3 regions of the Limosilactobacillus mucosae genome follow, and region 2 is predicted to be linked to each of the others. Evidence: predicted binding sites of a transcription regulator. Region 2 holds the regulator's gene; each other region holds the start of a gene.
The links. Region 2 encodes LexA, which represses DNA repair genes until DNA is damaged. Its sites were predicted from a motif close to CNAACANNTGTTNG; they were not measured.
Positions count from the first base shown of each region.

Region 1: H0G69_RS10295 (Y-family DNA polymerase) is a predicted target of LexA. The motif match lies at 4,476-4,489, and genes of this name have one in related genera.
Region 3: uvrB (excinuclease ABC subunit UvrB) is a predicted target of LexA. The motif match lies at 2,807-2,820, and genes of this name have one in related genera.

Region 1 is NZ_CP058955.1:23,677-29,775, forward strand. Features, by position in the region: gene H0G69_RS10270 (PTS sugar transporter subunit IIB) at 233-520, opposite strand; gene H0G69_RS10275 (PTS galactitol transporter subunit IIC) at 552-1,913, opposite strand; gene H0G69_RS10280 (PTS sugar transporter subunit IIA) at 1,934-2,389, opposite strand; gene H0G69_RS10285 (PTS sugar transporter subunit IIA) at 2,400-2,810, opposite strand; gene H0G69_RS10290 (BglG family transcription antiterminator) at 2,797-4,278, opposite strand; gene H0G69_RS10295 (Y-family DNA polymerase) at 4,504-5,883, shown strand; gene H0G69_RS10300 (hypothetical protein) at 6,095-6,099, shown strand, end outside.
Region 2 is NZ_CP058954.1:708,968-715,066, forward strand. Features, by position in the region: gene H0G69_RS03445 (MarR family winged helix-turn-helix transcriptional regulator) at 117-569, shown strand; gene H0G69_RS03450 (B3/B4 domain-containing protein) at 619-1,335, shown strand; gene H0G69_RS03455 (hydroxymethylglutaryl-CoA synthase) at 1,346-2,515, shown strand; gene H0G69_RS03460 (pyridoxamine 5'-phosphate oxidase family protein) at 2,600-3,172, shown strand; gene lexA (transcriptional repressor LexA) at 3,204-3,830, opposite strand; gene H0G69_RS03470 (DUF896 domain-containing protein) at 3,997-4,248, shown strand; gene H0G69_RS03475 (YneF family protein) at 4,339-4,569, shown strand; gene H0G69_RS03480 (lysophospholipid acyltransferase family protein) at 4,704-5,342, opposite strand; gene H0G69_RS03485 (tRNA1(Val) (adenine(37)-N6)-methyltransferase) at 5,461-6,099, shown strand, end outside.
Region 3 is NZ_CP058954.1:349,494-355,592, forward strand. Features, by position in the region: gene H0G69_RS01580 (HD domain-containing protein) at 1-36, shown strand, start outside; gene H0G69_RS01585 (hypothetical protein) at 72-845, opposite strand; gene H0G69_RS01590 (hypothetical protein) at 860-1,651, opposite strand; gene H0G69_RS01595 (hypothetical protein) at 1,783-1,986, shown strand; gene H0G69_RS01600 (HAD family hydrolase) at 2,037-2,732, shown strand; gene uvrB (excinuclease ABC subunit UvrB) at 2,886-4,925, shown strand; gene uvrA (excinuclease ABC subunit UvrA) at 4,944-6,099, shown strand, end outside.

The DNA.
Region 1 (6,099 bases), on a different replicon from region 2:
TACGAATTCTGCATGGCACGTGGGGCATTGTACATTTTGAAATTGCCATTCTTGTACAATTTCACGCTGCCATTTTTGGGCATTTTTAGACTGCCATCTTATTAATTTTTACGACAGCAGAGGGATATAAATATGCCTTAGCAGCTCAGCAATTTTTGTTCAACACACTCCATCAACAATCAAAAAAAACAGGCTCGCGGAATTTCCACGGGCCTGCTTTTCGTAGGTTAATCTAGTCTTCACCCAGCTTTGCCAGGATTTGATCGTATACCTTATCTACACCGATACCAGTCAGCAGCGGAAGGCCATTGATAACCTTGTCGCGAACGTCTTCTGGAACGACCGTCGTGCTGACAAACACATCGTAGTCATCAATGTTGTTGATCTGTTCGGCAATGTTACTCTTGTAGATCTTGACCTTGTCCAGCAATCCTTTTGAGTCCAAAAAGTCGCGAATCTTTCCTTCAGCAACAGTGGAAGTAGCAACACCGCTACCGCAAACAACCATTAACGTCTTCATAGTAATAATCTCCTTCCAAATTTAAACAAATCTAGGCAGCAGGTTTAGCCTTCTTAGCTTGGTTCTTCTTGTGGAACTTGTTGTACCAGATCATCAATGCCAAGGTAACGACACCGATCAAACCGATACCGCCCCAAGTCATAATCTTGCCAAGGCCAACGACGACCCAGGTAGTCCAGACACCACCGTCACTAAGAACGGAAATTGAGGTGTTGCCTTGAAGGCTGAAGTTGGCAGCTTTTGCGGAAGCCGTAACCAGTGGAGCAACCCAAGAAGCAATGTACAGGCTCAAGATGATGTCCACGATCCCACCAACCAGCGTCCGGAAAATGTCGCCGCGGAATACGGCAGCCATGATGGCAATCATGTAAGGGATGGTTGCCAAGTCACCAAATGGCAGCACGTGGTTACCTGGCAGGATTACGGCAATCAGCAGCGTAATTGGAACCAGCAGCAGTGAGGCGGACAGAACCGTTTCGTTACCTACAGCAAGCGCACTGTCCATCCCGATGTAAAGGTTCCGGCCTGGGAAGTGCTTTTGAACCAGTTCGTTGGCACCTTCAGAAATAGGAGTCAGACCTTCCATCAGCAGTGAAACCATCCGCGGCATCAAGACCAGAACGGCAGCCGTTGAGACACCAAGCTGCAACGTCTTGGTAACGGAGTACTTAGCCAAAATACCGATTACGATACCAATCAGCAGACCCATCACGCCAGAGTCGCCGAAGATTCCCATACGCTTTTGAATCGTCTTTGGCGTCAGCTTGATCTTGTTGATGCCAGGGATGCGGTCCATCAGCCAGTTCAACGGCAGAGCCAATACGTAGCCTGGTGCCGAGGCGCCTTGTGGGAATGAAATACCATCCAAACCGTACTGTTTCTGAATGTATGGAGCGGACATGTCAGCAAGCAGGTAGATAACCATTACGTGAACGATCATCGTAAAAATCCCAAGCGAGAAACTGTGTGAAACCGCGTAGACGAGGGAACCAGTAAAGGCAATGTGCCAGTAGTTCCAAACGTCAACATCCAGCGTCTGCGTCAATCCCAACAGCAGCAGTACAACGTTGGTGATAACGCCAACCGGAATAGCCAGACTCCCCAGAACGGTACCGTAAGCAATGGCAGAAGCAGCCGGCCAACCAATGTCAATCGTGCCAAGGTGCATCCCAAAGTTTCTAACCATGGCATGCGAGGCAGGGCCAAGATTCTTGGTTAACAGACTAATGACCAGGTTCAAGCCAATAAACCCGATCCCAACCATCAAACCAGCTTTGAAGGCCTTGCTTGGCTTGATCCGTAAAATCAAAGCAAAGATAAACAGCAGTATTGGAAGCATAACGCTTGCCCCAAGGTTAACGAACCATTGGAGTCCTGATGCTATAGCACTCATATCTTTATCCCCCTTTAGCTCTATTCAATTATTTCGTTCTTCTTCATCAAATCGAGAAAATCATTCTTCTGATCAATTTTTTGCAAAGCGTCCATGGCTTCTTGGTTTTGGAAGAGCGCCATCAGCTTCTGCAACATGCTCAATTGGTCGTCTGACTTTTTGAGTGCAAGCATGAAGATCAGTTTTACTTGAATCTCGGCATTATCGCCCATTTGATGAAAAGTCACTGGATGCTTCAGACTCATGAATCCAATCTGCGGCTCAATCACCTTATCTGGATCCGTATGAGGAATCGCAACCCCAATCGTTTGAGTCATCAGTCCGGTGGGAAAACTTTCTTCACGCTTCAGTAAGGCATCCCTGTACTCGCTGGTTACTACTCCTTTGGCATACATACTGTCAGCCAGCCGAGTTAAGGCGCTTACGTTGTCAGAAGCATCTTGGTTAAATAAAATAACCTCTTTATCAAACAACATGCGTTTCCCTCTATTCTTCTAAAAGACTTTCAATAGTTTTCTTCTCTATGCCTCGTTCACACAGCCGTTCTACAAAAGAATCATCTGCCATATGAACCACAAAATTACTTATCGCTTCATCGTTGCCTTTTACGACCAGAAACGTTCCGGTATCCACTGAATGATTATCAAACCATTCAACTGGGGATCCCAATTGGCTAACGATGATATAGCTATCGGCAATTCCAGGCATTACGACATGCGGCATTACCAACTTTTCCGCAAGCCTTGTGCTCCCGATTTCTTCTCGCTCTCTTAACGTCTGAATGAGCAGCGTTGGATCATTCGAGAAATCGGGGATGATGCCCGCAACGTGTTTAAGCCATTTATCGCGGTTAGGCACGATTACGTTTTTGTCCAGAATTAGCTTAGTCTTCATCATTCAATAACCTGCTCAATCGATTCCTATCCTGTTCGTTAAACATTGCGCTTGAAAGGATCACCTTAGCGTCCTTTCGCGGCACGACCGGTACTGTTGAGACAATCACGTCAACGTCATCGTACTTGTCGGGATTCTCAACGTAGTCGGTCTTTGAAGTGACTCCCACGATATTCAGATCCGGAAATGCCTTATGAATCTTTACGTACAGGAGTTTTGAAGTTCCAATCCCGCTGGCGCACATGATCAGTACTCGCTTTGGCAGGCTTGATTCTTCAATATATTTAGCAAAGTAAAGCGTAAGGAATCCAATCTCATCATCATTGATCTTCCAAGGCAGCTGTAATTCGTTTTCCGCCTTTTTGGTAATTGCCGCGACTTTCTTAAAAAGCTGACCGTATTCTAGCTTGATATCAGCAAGTACCTTATTGGCAACTACGATATGATTGTTCAGACGGTTGATCATGGGCCGAATATGACTGACCAGATCATTCTGAAGCGAGATAACGCGCGATGACCCTGGATTCAATCCAAACTGCTTGATATAGAATTCAGCCAGCTCCATCGATTCAGATGAAGTCTTTTTGTCGTATACGTAATTGTTGTTGTAACGCATCGAAATCAGATATTCCAATAAATAATAGCTTTCAATGGCTGGTATATCGCAGTTAAGATAATCGGCCACGTTCTTGATCACGTCATTGCTTACCTTATAGAATTTTGGATTGGCCTGAATGATCTTCTCATATCGCTTGTTTTTGATCTGCCCGTCCTTAGAGTCGATCATCTTTCCTTGACGAATTCTCTTCATAAGAATGTAGAGATGGGAAAAGATGTTTACGTTATAAGGATAGGGGATCGTTGTATTAAGCAGGCGCTGAATCAATTCCAACTGCGTGGTTATGAATTGATTGTCAAAGCGGCTCAGATCATGAAACTCACTGACGAAATCGTTGATGCTCTCTTGGTTCATGGCATTGCTCTGCATCAAGACTGCGTTGATGGCTCGCCGGATGTTCCGCTCATCACCAACTACCGAAACAAAGCTGCCATCCCGCTTTAAGCTGAGATCATATTTTTGAAGCTGCTTGCTGATAATCGTCAAATCTTGATGAATCAGCTCAATGCTTACGAAGAAGTCCTCATACATCTCTGACACTCGATTGGCCAAAGGCGCGTTGAACAGCAGCTTGGTAAGAATCTGGTTCCGTCGCTCCAATGGCGTACTGTCCAGCTTGTCGTTTTCAGAACCAGTCTGCTTCGTCAATTCGAGATACCGATCGTAATTCAACTTCAACCCTTTGCCACGCTCGGAGACAATGATTGGTTCGTCATAGTGGTCATTGATCCCATTGACGGCTCGATAAATCGTCTTTGTCGAGATGCCAATAGACTTTGCCAACTCATCGGCTGTGACAAAACGATCGCTTTTCGACAGAATCTTTATTATTTTGTCACGATTTCCACTCATCTTCCTCCCTCCTTATCTAAACTATATCAGTCAATGTAAGCGCTAAAAATAAATTAATGTCCATTGTTGTGGACACTCTTTTAAAAATCGTATCAAAGTATAAACGATTATCAAATTGATTTCATTCTCCAGTAGTTAAATATGACCACTTTAATTTCTATCTTTACGAACACTCATTCGCATATTATAATAGAATGCAAACAGAAGTTCGAGGAGGGCAGCAAGATGGACAGTTCAGAAGAGCCGCGGGGGATTTTCCTGGTCATCGACAATAAATCATTCTATGCCACGGTTGAGTGCACGATGCGCGGGCTGGATCCGCTCACCACGCCGCTCGTAGTTATGTCGGAAGCCGAAAATACCAATGGCGGGCTGGTGCTGGCATCATCCCCAATGGCCAAAAAGCTTTATGGCATCTCCAACGTCAATCGTCAGCGTGATCTGCCGCGCAACAACCATTTGATTGTGGTGCCGCCACGGATGAATACGTACATCGAAAAGAACATTGAGGTCAACAACATCTATCGCGAGTTCGTGGCCGATGAGGACCTGCTGCCGTATTCGATTGACGAGTCGATTCTGGACATCACTCATTCCTGGAAATTGTTCGGGGATGATCCAATTGCGGTCGTTAAAAAGATCCAAAAGACCGTTCATGACCGCCTGAAGCTGGTTACCACGGTAGGCGTGGGCGAGAATCCGCTGCAGGCCAAGATTGCGTTGGACGTCTATGCCAAGCATGATCCGCGCTTCATTGGCGAGATCACCTATGACACGGTCAAAGAAAAGATCTGGTCCATCCCTGAGATCACTGACGTCTGGGGCATCAACGAGCGAACTGCCAAACGTCTTGCCGGACTGGGAATTCATTCCATGACTGAGCTGGCTCATGCCGACCCGTTCATTCTCAAGGAAAAGATGGGCGTTATCGGCGCGCAGCTGTATGCCTCTGCCTGGGGAATCGACCGCACCGACCTGGCTGAGGAAGTCCTGCCAAAAGACAAGAGCCTGGGCAACTCACAGGTCCTGCCGCGCGATTATACGAGAGCCGAGGAGATTGAGGTCGTCATTCGAGAAATCGGCTCACAGGTAGCTTCTCGGCTCCGGGCGCATGACAAGCAGGCAGGGGGCGTGTATCTTTCAATCGGCTATTCGCTGAGCACGCCAACGGAAGAAACCGGCTTTGCCCATTCGCTGAAGCTTTCCGATTCAACGGTCGATTCGAATCTCATCAACGAGCAGCTGCTTTATCTGTTCTATACATATTGGGATGGAGTATCGCCGGTTCGCCGCATCAGCGTGGCCGCAACTCGCTTGGCCGACCGCTATGGCGAGCAGCTCGATCTGTTCAATTCGCCCAAGTACGACATGGTTAAGCTGGAAGATACCGTTGACGCCATCCGCAAACGCTTTGGCAAGACGTCAATCATGCGGGCGTCCAGCTTGGAGAAGGGTGGCACGTTTATCGAAAGAAGTCAGTTGGTAGGAGGTCATGCCGGTGGGTGGACAAAGCTTGGAATAAAGAAACCGAAAGCGAAAGGATCTGTGAGCGAATCAAGCGCTGCTTTACCAATCGCTGGCGCACTAGGTACTGGGTCTCCGTAGTCTACTATGAGCCGGAGCATGGCTATAATCTTTTTTTCAACATTCAGCCACGCAACGCCTACAGCCGGTCCATCCCCATTGCTCGACTGGCTGATTGTGATTATTCTGAGTTGCTTGATATTATAACTGAGGTTCGCCAAGCATATCATTTCACGCTCAACTACCTAAACTTTCCTGATGACCAGCTCCGCGAAATGAGGAGGAAATTTCGATGAG
Region 2 (6,099 bases):
AAACCCCTAATCTGAAATTTTATAAGAAAATTTGTGAATAATTTTCATGTTTTGGTTTAAAGTTGCAATTGCAACCGATTATCGATATAATATTGAGCAAGAAAGGGGGGGAAGCTTTGATCGATGTATTGCGCGAGATGGGAATGGCATCGCGAGCCCTAGATGCCATGGCTAACGCGGAATTTAAGAAGCTGGATCTGGCACGCGGTCAATTCGTATATTTGGTTCGAATCTATGAGCACCCTGGCATTATTGCACGCGATTTGGCAAAATTAATCTTGATGGATAAAACAACGATTGCCAGAGCAGTTGCCAAACTGGAAAAAAACGGCTTGATCGTGCGACGGTCCGATCCGGCCAATCATCGTATCAAGCGAATGTACGTCACGAAAAAAGGAGCGGAATTATACCCGTTTATCATTCGTGAAAACGAGCATTCAAATGACGTTGCTTTACAAGGCTTTTCACCTCAAGAAGCGCAGCAGGCTCACGACTACTTGCAGCGGATGCGCCAAAATCTGGAAAAAGACTGGGATTTTGTTAAAGCAGGCGGTCAAAGAAATTATTAACGATATTTAAGAGATAATAAAGACATTAAATGAGTAAAGGAGTTTTATTATGAAACGTGTCGTAGTAGATGAAAGTTTTTGGGAAGTCTTTCCAGATGCAGAGATTGCAATTATGTACGTTGATGGGATTGATAACCATGATACGGATGAAAACAAGGCCGAACGTGCTGAATTATTAAAACAGGCAACCGCGGAATCAGCCAAGTTCACCAAAGAAGAAACTTTCCGTGATAATCCAGTCGTTGCACAGTGGCGTGAAGCCTATGCCAAGTTCCCTAAGCGTAAGGGTGCCCGAGCATCAATTGAGGCACTGCTTAAGCGGGCCAGCCAAGGACACGTTTTTGAACCGATTGAGCCATTGGTTGACGTCTACAACAGCATCTCGCTGCGCTATGGCGTTCCTGTTGGTATCGAGGATCGTGATAAGATCGCCGGTGACATGCATCTGGGCAAGGCTAAGGGCGGCGAAAGCTTCCAACCAGTTGGCGCTGACAAAGATGATCCAGCTCGGGAAGGCGAGATTCTCTATTATGACGATGAGGGTGCCGTTTGCCGCAGTCTAAACTGGCGTGATGCTCAACGCACGATGCTGACCAGCGATTCTAAAAACGTGGTTATCGTTATGGAAGCAGTTAATGAGGATCAGATTCTGCGGACGCATGAGGCGATGGATGAGCTGCAAAAGCTGATTGAACACTACTTTGGTCAAAAGCCGAGCGCACCACACTACTTGACTAAAGAAAATCCGATTGCCGATGTAGACTAGGTGAGTGCAGATGAAGATCGGAATTGATAAGATGGCGTTTGCGACAACGTCGGAATATATTGATTTGACTGAACTGGCTAAAGTGCGCGGTGTCGATCCCAATAAATATCTAATTGGGATTGGTCAAAGCGAGCAGGCAGTTTTACCGCCTACGCAGGATATCGTGACAATGGGAGCTGCTGCTGCCGACAAAATGCTGAATGAACGTGATCGAGAGCGCATTGCCACGGTGATCGTTGCTACCGAATCAGGAATCGACAATTCTAAAGCCAGCGCAATCTATGTTAAGCGGCTGCTGAATCTGGATGACTACGTAAGGACCGTTGAAGTTAAGGAAGCCTGCTATTCAGCAACGGCTGCGATTCAATTTGCCAGAGGACAGGTGGTATTGGAGCCAGAAAAGGCGGTTTTGGTAATTGCAGCTGACGTGGCGCGTTATGGCTTAAAGACGGCTGGCGAGGTTACGCAGGGTGCTGGAGCGGTTGCCATGCTGATTACGGCTGCACCGAGGATCCTGGCAATTGAACGGACTAGCGTTGCTTATTCGCAAGACGTGATGGACTTTTGGCGGCCGCTTTATGCTACTGAAGCCATGGTCGATGGCAAGTATTCGACCAACGTCTACATTGACTTTTTCAAGCATACGCTGAGTCGCTATGAAAAATTAACGGATCGCAAGCTGGATGATTTTGCGGCAATCGCTTTTCATCTGCCATTCACTAAAATGGGCAAAAAAGCTTTGGAAGCTGTCTTGGGTGAACGGGATGATCAAACGGCCTGGCGTCTGCGCAAGGCACTGCTGGCCAGCCAAAACTACAGCCGCCGGGTCGGCAATCTCTATACCGGTTCGCTTTATTTAAGCTTGATGTCGCTTTTGCAAAACGACCCTGATCTAAAGGCAGGTGAGCGCGTCGGCCTGTTTAGCTATGGATCCGGTGCGGAAGGCGAGTTTTACAGCGGGATTCTGCAGCCTGGCTATCAAGAACAGCTGAGCAACGTGGCTGGAGATCTCAGTGAACGCCAGCTGATTTCGATTGCGGCCTATGAGCAGCAGTTCAATGACCAGTTAGGAATGAATAAAGCAGATGTTGAGTACGACATCAGTGCGGATCCGGCTCGTTTCGTCTTAGCCGGTCAAAAGAATCATCAGCGCCAATACGTTGATAAGCAGCAGCTGTAAAATTTTCAAGCTGACTGAGATTGCAATTCGTCATTGCCTTTTTTATAATTTATTAAAAAACGATTATAAAAGAGGCGCTTTTTGATGAGAAATGATATCTATTTTGATCCGATGACGGTTGAATGGGTGATGGCGCATTGCGATATTGCGCGGCTCGGCGTACAGGATGACGAATCGGTGTATGTCGTTCCGGTCCACTTTGGCTATGAATTGGATGAGCAGCAACATTTTCATCTTTACTTTCATGGGAATGCGGCCGGTCAGCGCGCTCGTTTGATGCAGGCTAATTCGCATATTGGTGTTGAGATGGAAAGCGACTATCAACTGCTTCCCGCGCCGCAAGACAGTGCATTTAGCGCCCGGTTTCGCAGCTTGATTGGCAAAGGAACGGTTAAAGAGCTGACTGATGCGGCTGACAAGGTGCATGCCTTAACCGTGATGATGCATCATTATGTGGCCAGAATGCCGCATCCGCTGACTGCAGCAATGGTTGATCCGGTTCATGTCTGGCGCGTGGATCTGGATGAGGTTTCATGTAAGGTGAAAAATCCGGATCATGATTGGCAAATGATTTTAAAACAGCTGGGGCATCCCCTTGAAACTACTGATGCAGTAACTGCCAGCAGTCAAAAGTCTAATGCTGATAATAAAGATTAAAAAAGAGATGGGAAAACTCCCATCTCTTTTTTTAATAGATGCTATCGCGGAAAAGACCAACGACTTTGCCTAAAATGGTTACCCGGTCCAGGATGATTGGGGCCATTGTATCGTTTTCTGGCTGCAGGCGATAATGACCGTTTTCCTTGAAGAAACGCTTGCAGGTAGCCTCATTGTCATCATTCATGGCAATTACGATATCGCCATTTTTAGCGGTATCCTGTTTACGAACGATAACCTTGTCGCCGTTTAAGATCCCCATGTTGACCATGGAATTACCTTGAATCTGCAGCATAAACAGATCGTTATGGTCCGGAATCGAAGGCGGGATCGGGAAATAATCGGTTGCATCTTCGACAGCGAGAATCGGCTCACCGGCAGCAACGATTCCTAACAATGGAATTTTTTCCTGCTTTGGCGCAATTCCCAAGACATCCATGCCGGCGGGCGTAATCTCTAGGGCACGCGGCTTGGAAGGATCCTTTTGCAGGTACCCCTTCTTGATAAGCCGATTGATATGCCCGTGAACGGTAGACGTAGATGAAAGGCCGACAGCTTTACAGATTTCGCGAACAGTTGGCGGATAGCCGTGAGTGGCGACCTGTTGATGAATGTAGCTGAGAACGGCCATTTGCTTGCTGGCTGCTGTTTTTACCATGTTGCCACCTCATTTTCAGATTTGGAGCAATTATATCATACTTGCCAAATATTTTCAAACATACGTTCGTTGAAACTTAACGGCGCGGATTGCTTGCTAAATAATGCGGCGTTCGCTACACTAAGTAACGTAAAAATCGCTGTTTAAGGCAGAGGGGAAGAAAATTATGGCTGATTCACAAGCACAAGAAAAGCTGCTCAAACGAATCAATGAGCTGGCACACAAAAACAAAGCGGAAGGACTGACCGCGGCCGAAAAAGCTGAACGCAAACAGCTGCGCGATCAATATCTCAAGAATTTCCGAGAGGCTTTTCGCTCAAATATTGAGATGATGCGGATCTTTGATAAGGATGGCAAAGAGGTTACACCGGAAAAAGTTCGGCAGATTCAACGCAAAAAAGGGCTGCGTGACGACTAATTCAATGATTAATTCATCGAATGCGTCTTTTATTTGACGCCGATATCGTGTAACATTAGTATCGTTATCTAAAATAAGGGGGAAACATCCATGAGTACTGGGCTTAGTATCATGTTGATCATCCTGGCACTGCTGGTTGGCCTTTTGGTTGGCTTCTTTGGTGCTCGGAAATACATGGAAAACTACCTGCGTAACAATCCGCCGATTTCTGAAGATATGCTGCGGACGATGATGATGCAAATGGGCCAAAAACCTTCAGATCGCAAACTGCACCAAATGATGCAAGCGATGAAGGCTCAAGCGCGCAAGGCAGGCAAATAGCAATTAAAAAGGACCGGTGCACTGCATCGATCCTTTTTGATTAATATTGACGAAAATCCTGGTCAGTCTGACTGATTTTTAGTGGCCAGCTGTCAGGCTAAAGTCAAGACTTAATTTAAAATTGATAAGCCCGATTAAAAATCGTCGTCTTTTGGTTTTTCGGGCATGTAGTAGTGATAATTGGGATCAAGCTCGTTGTCCAGCTGATCGAATGCCATCTGCATCTGTCGTTCCAATTCCTGCTGATTTTCATCAGTCAGGCGCATTTTACGGTCAATGTAGATTGGCTCGCCGAAATTGATCTTGCGTTTTTGTCGCTTGAAGATGCTGCTTAGTTTCAATGGCCCTTGGTAGACGGCTGGCACCAGCGGCACGTTGGCCATTTTGGCGATGATCAGCGCGCCGCCTTTGATCTTGCTGGAATAACGCGAGCCGGTCGGAAAGATGATAGTTGAGCGATCACCATTTTTAAGCAGTTTGACCGGTGTTTTAATAGCAGAAGGGCCGGGATTTTTGCGGTTGACGGGAAAAGCCCCCAGCTTGCGCAGAAACCAGTTGGCAAACCGCCCTTTGAACAGCTCTTCTTTAGCCATGAACGTAAATTTCTTAGGATAGACTGCCAGTGCTAACAATACCGGATCCAACCAGGTACGATGTGGTGCGACGATAATGTAGTTGCCCTCGGGAAGGCGATCTTTATGTTCAATCTGAGGCCGACCGTTAAACAGCGTTAACAGCGGATTGACCAGATGAACCAAGAAATCATAGAGCATTTAAACAACTCCCAATTTTTAAAGTAATTTTATATATTTAGTATGACGAACCATACTCAAACATGCAAGCAAACATATACAGCTACAGTAAATTATTAGCAACCAAGTGAGGAAAAATATGACAACCGTTCAGCTTAAACCAAACGAGCGCATTGATCAGCTCAGCGCGCAAGGAGTACAAATCATTCAATCCAGTGAAGTTTTTGCTTTTTCATTAGATGCCGTCTTGCTGGCAGATTTTGTGCGGCCAAATCAGCGTCAAAAAATCAAAATCGTGGATCTGTGTGCCGGGAATGGCGCAATCGGTTTGTTTTTGCACCATAAGCTGGGGGGACATTTTTATGAAATCGAGCTGCAGGAACGGCTGGCTGACATGGCTCGGCGATCAGTAGCCTTAAATGATCTGACAGCCCGCTATGAAGTGATCAATGATGATGTTGCCAACGTCTACCGATACGTAGCCAAGGACCGAGCCGATGTGGTCGTGTGCAATCCGCCTTATTTTAAGAACGCGCCGGCCAGTCAAAAAAATCCAAATCGCTATCTGGCCATTGCCCGTCATGAATTGACGATTGATCTGGCAATGGTCTGCGATCGGATGAGCGGCCTTTTGAAGATGAATGGACGCGGCTATCTGGTTCATCGACCGGACCGCCTGCCGGAAATCTTAGCGACAATGACGGCTCATCGATTGGCACCCAAGCGGATCAAGTTCGTATATCCCAAACCAGGCATGGAGGCCAATATGGTGCTGATT
Region 3 (6,099 bases), 360 kb from region 2:
TTGGCTGTGATTACTACGCAGATAATTCAGCGCTGATCAAAAAAGATTCTGCTGAGCAGGCAGAATCTTTTTTAGTGGATTAATCTGAATGGTACCAGCAATTGGACGTGTCGCTGACTGGTCGTTAAAGAGCTGAATGAATCTACGGATAACAACGCATTAAAAAGACTTTTTTGAGCTGGGATCAGCAGATAAGGCCAGGCTGCCTGCAAACTTGTTATAACTGGCGATGATGAAACGATCTCGCTAAACCAGCGATGAGCCAGGGCAAATGCGATATCGTTTAGGGCAGCGGCGAAGTTCTGGACGTCATTGATATGAGCCAGATCAGCGTCTTGGTTCAGAATTTCATGATTATGCGCCAGATCGCGAGCCAGGGCAATCAATGGAACGATTCCCGTCTGCAGCAGAAAATAGTCCTGCTCGTCATGTGATTGACCATAATAAAGCTGCAGCGTCTGCCAGGGCTGCTGAGTGCCAATAACGTCAAGCAGCGCGGCCACGACTGCTTTTGTCTGAACTGCGGTTTGATCAGACCGATCACGCGTCGAATTGGCATAGCTGGTCAGCAATTGATTGGCAAATCTGGTTGAGCCAGCGAATCTTTTAGGATCAGTCATGAATTCTTCGGTAAATGAAGGGATCGAATGATGAATCCTTTGAGCCGCAATGCGACTGCGCTGTTCGTCAAAAGCAGTGAAGGTATCAAGTCCCAGGGGTGAGTAAAAAAATTCGGTCTCGCCTGGTTTGAGCTGTGAAGATGAAAAAGTTTTTAAAATGTAGTCATGAACTGGATCGCTGGAGAATTCCTGCAACAGCTGTTCAAACAATTCATCTGGAATCATACGCGCCATCCTTTCTAATCTGGATCTTCGCCGGCTAGATCAGCATCCAGCGACATTGCCATGATAACTCGGCCGTGCAGATTCCAATAGTCGGCACGGGTCGGAAAGTCGTCTTGAAGCGTCCACCGTTCAAAATGGCGATCTGGCTGTAAAAACAAGGTATCACTGGCAGCTGCCTCGCCTTGATCGGGCTGTTCGGTCATTTCCAGCGCCAAGGCATGGAACAGAGTAAAGACCCATTGATCAAACTGATGGTAGTTGGTTGAAAAAAGATCGTTGGCAGAAAAGTTGAAAGCCGTCTCCATTGAATGTGCTAAGTGGTACAGTGGTGCAAAACCAGCAGTAAACATCTGGTAGTCATGATGCATTGGATCGGTGCCAAAAAAGCACAGCAGGGCATGATCCAATGAAGTCGTGCCTACATGATCCAGCAGCTGGGCACTGACTCGCCAGATATGAATCGGCTGACCAGTCAGCTCCTCCATCCAGCGCGTGGCCTGAACCGTTGAGTAGCGATAGTCGTTTTCATTGAAATCCTGGCTAAAGCTTTGGGAAAATGCCAGCTGCTGAAGATTTTCGGGAATGCCGGCTTTTTGCTGTGCCAATCGGGAACGCTCATTCAATTCCAGCCGCGCACGATCATAGGCAGTAATCGTTGCTTTAGTGGGGCGAAAAATAAATTCGGTCCGCCCCGGTTCTAAAAGCGGTGAGCGAAAAAATCCCGTCAGATAATTGGTATGCTGATTGAAGCGATAGGTAAGATATTCACGTTCTAGTCCTTTACACATAGCTGGCGTAACAAACATGCCAAACATCCTTTCCGATAGACTGATAAGATAACTAATTCTTTCACGTTTTTCGCGGTTTGACAAATAAATGCAATTTGCGCGTCAATCACCTATAATTTAAGAAAACGCTACCTCAAGGAGGAATTGGAATGGATAAGCCAACGCGTCGTCGGATTGATGGCCAGATCTTATTATCAGGGCTGGCTAATTTTGCCATGTTTGTCGGCGGTTTTTGTCTGGCCGGCAAGCATATGGGCTGGATGGCGGTTATGCTGCTGATCTATTTAGCAGCTACCGGACTGCAGTTTTATCTAATGGGTAAATTAGCCGTTGAACAGCGTCACGATGATTGAAAGTGCGCTATACTGGATGAAAGAATAATTTAAAAAGGAGCCCTTTGCCAATGATTTTGACTTTTGCCGTCAATGGCACGCTATTGGATGAAACGCCATTTTTTGAAAAATTAAAAGCACTTGCTGAAGAACCAAAACTGGATGCAGAACAGGTGGCTTTTGCCTATCGTTTTTATCAGGCCCGTCTGCAGTATGGCCAGGCCTATCAAGATGCCAAGACGATTTTAAAACAGACTTTGATGCTGATGGATGTTCAGTTTAATGATCGGGGTTGGTTTGCTCGTCACTATGAAGAACTGCTGGCTGCCCAAAAAGAACTATCGCCATTTGATGATGCGTTAAAAGCGCTGCCGCTGCTCAAGCGCCACAATAAGCTATATGCAGTTGCCAACACTGACAATGATATTGCGCAGGCTCAGCTGCAGGCGCTTGATGAATGGCTGGATGGTATTTTAACGGCTGAACAGGCACAGTCCTACCAGCCGCAAGCTGCCTTGTTTGAGCGAGTTGCTGAAAAACTTGATTTTGACCATCAAGCGCATGCTCACATTGGCAGCGACTATTGGCAAGACATTAAGCCAGCTGCGGATCGTTCTTGGCATAATGTCTGGATCAATCGTCAGGCGATGGCCAACTCGCGGATGTACAAGCATAACAAGGCTTTGCCAACTCTGGAGAAATTACCAGACTATATCGCACGCGTGGCGCCAGATATGGAAGAACGTGCTGGACGCCAGTCAAACTAAGCAAGATAAGCTGCCAGAACAAAGGCAGCTTTTTATTTTGAAATGATCTGAAAATGATAGTGCAAATCATTAGACGAATAAACGTTCGTGTGATAGACTTGTACCGATTTTATTAAGGTAACAGCCATCAACCGTCTGCAAGGGGGAAAAATTTTGATTTATCGTCAGCCAGATCGACCATTTGAATTGATTTCTGACTACCAGCCAACCGGCGATCAGCCCGAAGCCATCGCGCAACTGACGCAAGGGCTAAAAAAAGGCGAGCACGCTCAGATTTTGCTGGGAGCCACGGGAACAGGCAAGACGTTTACGATTTCAAACGTTATTGCCAAAGCCAATAAGCCGACGCTGATTTTGTCGCATAACAAAACGCTGGCTGGTCAGTTGTATGGTGAAATGAAAAAATTTTTCCCTAATAATGCAGTTGAGTATTTCGTTTCATATTACGACTACTATCAGCCCGAAGCCTATGTACCATCCAGTGATACTTATATTGAAAAGGATGCCTCAATCAACGATGAGATCGACAAGCTGCGACACGCGGCAACCAGTGCGCTTTTGGAACGCAATGACGTAATTGTCGTTGCCTCGGTTTCTAGTATCTTTGGCTTGGGTGATCCGCGCGAATATCGCGATCACGTTCTGTCGCTGCATGTCGGCCAAGAAATTGAGCGTAATCAGCTGTTAAGAGATCTGGTCGAGATTCAGTTTGATCGCAATGATATTGATTTTCAGCGGGGCCGTTTTCGCGTGCATGGCGATGTCGTTGAGATTTTCCCGGCTTCACGCGATGAGCGGGCACTGCGCGTCGAGTTTTTTGGCGATGAGATTGACCGGATTCGTGAGGTTGATGCCTTGACTGGCGAGATTATCGGCGATCGTGAACAGGTCTCAATCTTCCCAGCTACACACTTTTTAACCAGTGATGACATTATGGATACCGCTTTGCCGCAAATCGAGGCTGAAATGAAAGAACAGGTCGCAAAGTTTACCCAGGAAGGAAAACCGCTGGAAGCCGAGCGAATTCAGCAGCGAACGACCTATGACATTGAAATGATGCGTGAAATGGGCTACACCAACGGCATTGAAAACTACTCGCGTTACATGGACGGCCGCAAGCCAGGCGAGCCGCCGTTTACGCTTTTGGATTTCTTCCCTAAGGATTTTCTGCTGGTCGTTGACGAATCACACCAGACCATGCCACAGGTGCGGGGGATGTATAATGGCGATCGGGCCCGCAAGCAGCAGCTGATCGACTATGGGTTCCGACTGCCGAGTGCATTGGACAACCGGCCGCTTAAGCTGAGCGAGTTTGAGGAACGGGTCAATCAGGTTATCTACATGTCAGCCACGCCTGGACCATATGAGCAGGAACAGACTGATCACGTTGTTCAGCAGATCATTCGGCCAACTGGACTTTTGGATCCTAAAGTTGAGGTTCGCCCGGTTATGGGACAGATTGATGATTTGGTTGGCGAAATCAATCAGCGGATCGAAAAAAATGAGCGGGTCTTGATTACTACTCTGACCAAGAAAATGTCAGAAGACTTAACGGATTATCTAAAAGATCTCGGCTTAAAAGTCAAGTATCTGCATAGTGACATCAAGACCTTGGAAAGAACGCAGATCATTCGTGAACTTCGGTTGGGCAAATTCGATGTGTTGGTCGGAATCAACCTGCTGCGGGAAGGTCTGGACATTCCGGAAGTTTCGCTGGTCGCAATTTTGGATGCGGATAAGGAAGGCTTCTTGCGTAATGAACGCTCCTTGATTCAAACCATTGGGCGGGCTGCCCGTAATGCCAACGGTCAGGTCATCATGTATGCCGATACGATTACTGCCTCGATGCAGGCCGCTATTGATGAGACGAAACGGCGGCGTGAGATTCAAGAAGCCTATAATCAAGCCCACCATATCGTACCTAAGACTATAATCAAGCCGATTCAAGAAGCAATTACTGCAGTTAAGCCGGCTGAGGATGCTGGTGAGATCGAGCATGATACTGAGTTTACGGTTAAAGATTTCAAGGCTTTGGCAAAAGACGAGCAGCAGAATCTGCTGGCTGAGCTGACTGAGCAGATGCGTTCAGCCGCTAAACGACTTGACTTTGAACAGGCCGCCACGCTGCGCGACACAATTATGGAGCTTAATGCGGCAGTCAAGAATAAAAAAACCAAACAAGCTAAACAATGAAGCTAGGGGGATTTGGCAATGGCCAACGATAAAATTGTGGTGCATGGCGCACGTGCCCACAACCTAAAAAACATTGACGTGACGATTCCTAAAAATAAGCTGGTCGTAATTACCGGGCTTTCCGGATCTGGAAAAAGCTCGCTGGCCTTTGATACCCTGTATGCAGAGGGGCAGCGGCGCTATGTGGAGAGCTTGTCGGCCTATGCGCGGCAGTTCTTAGGACAGATGGATAAGCCGGATGTTGATTCAATTGATGGACTGTCACCGGCGATCTCGATCGATCAAAAAACGACTTCTCATAATCCGCGCTCAACGGTTGGGACGGTGACCGAAATCAATGACTTTTTACGGCTGTTATGGGCTCGTGTAGGAACGCCAATCTGTCCTAATGATGGCAGCGTGATTGCCAGCCAGTCCGTTGATCAGATGGTTGATCGGGTCATGGAACTGCCAGAGCGGACGCGACTGCAAGTGTTGGCGCCGATTGTCCGTGATAAGAAAGGAACTCAAAAAAGCGTTTTTGAAAAAATCAAAAAAGCTGGGTTCGTACGGGTGCAGGTTGATGGTCAAACCTATGATCTAGAAGAGGTTCCAGCACTGGACAAAAATAAGAAGCACACCGTTAACGTCGTGATTGACCGGATCATTATCAAACAAGGCATCCGTTCACGCCTATTTGATTCATTTGAAGCCGCCCTGCGCTTGAGTGACGGCTATGCCACGGCCGATGTGATTGGCGGCGAACCGTTGATGTTTTCTGAACAGTATGCCTGTCCAATCTGTGGCTTTACGGTTGGCGAGCTGGAACCGCGGTTGTTTTCATTTAACGCGCCACTGGGGGCCTGTCCGGAATGCGAGGGGCTGGGCAGCAAATTGGAGGTCGATGAGGAGCTGGTCGTGCCGGATCGGAAAAAAACGCTGCGTGAAGGGGCGATGCTGCCTTGGAATCCCATTTCTTCACAGTATTATCCCAAAATGCTGGAACAGTTTTGTGACTCAGCAGGGATTGACATGGATGTTCCATTTGAGAAACTGTCTGCCAAACAGCAAAAACAAGTGCTTTATGGCAATGGCGAAACCACTTTCCATTTCCATTATGAAAACGACTTTGGCGGCGTGCGGGATGTTGACGTTCCATTTGAAGGCGTGATTAATAACGTTAAGCGTCGCTATC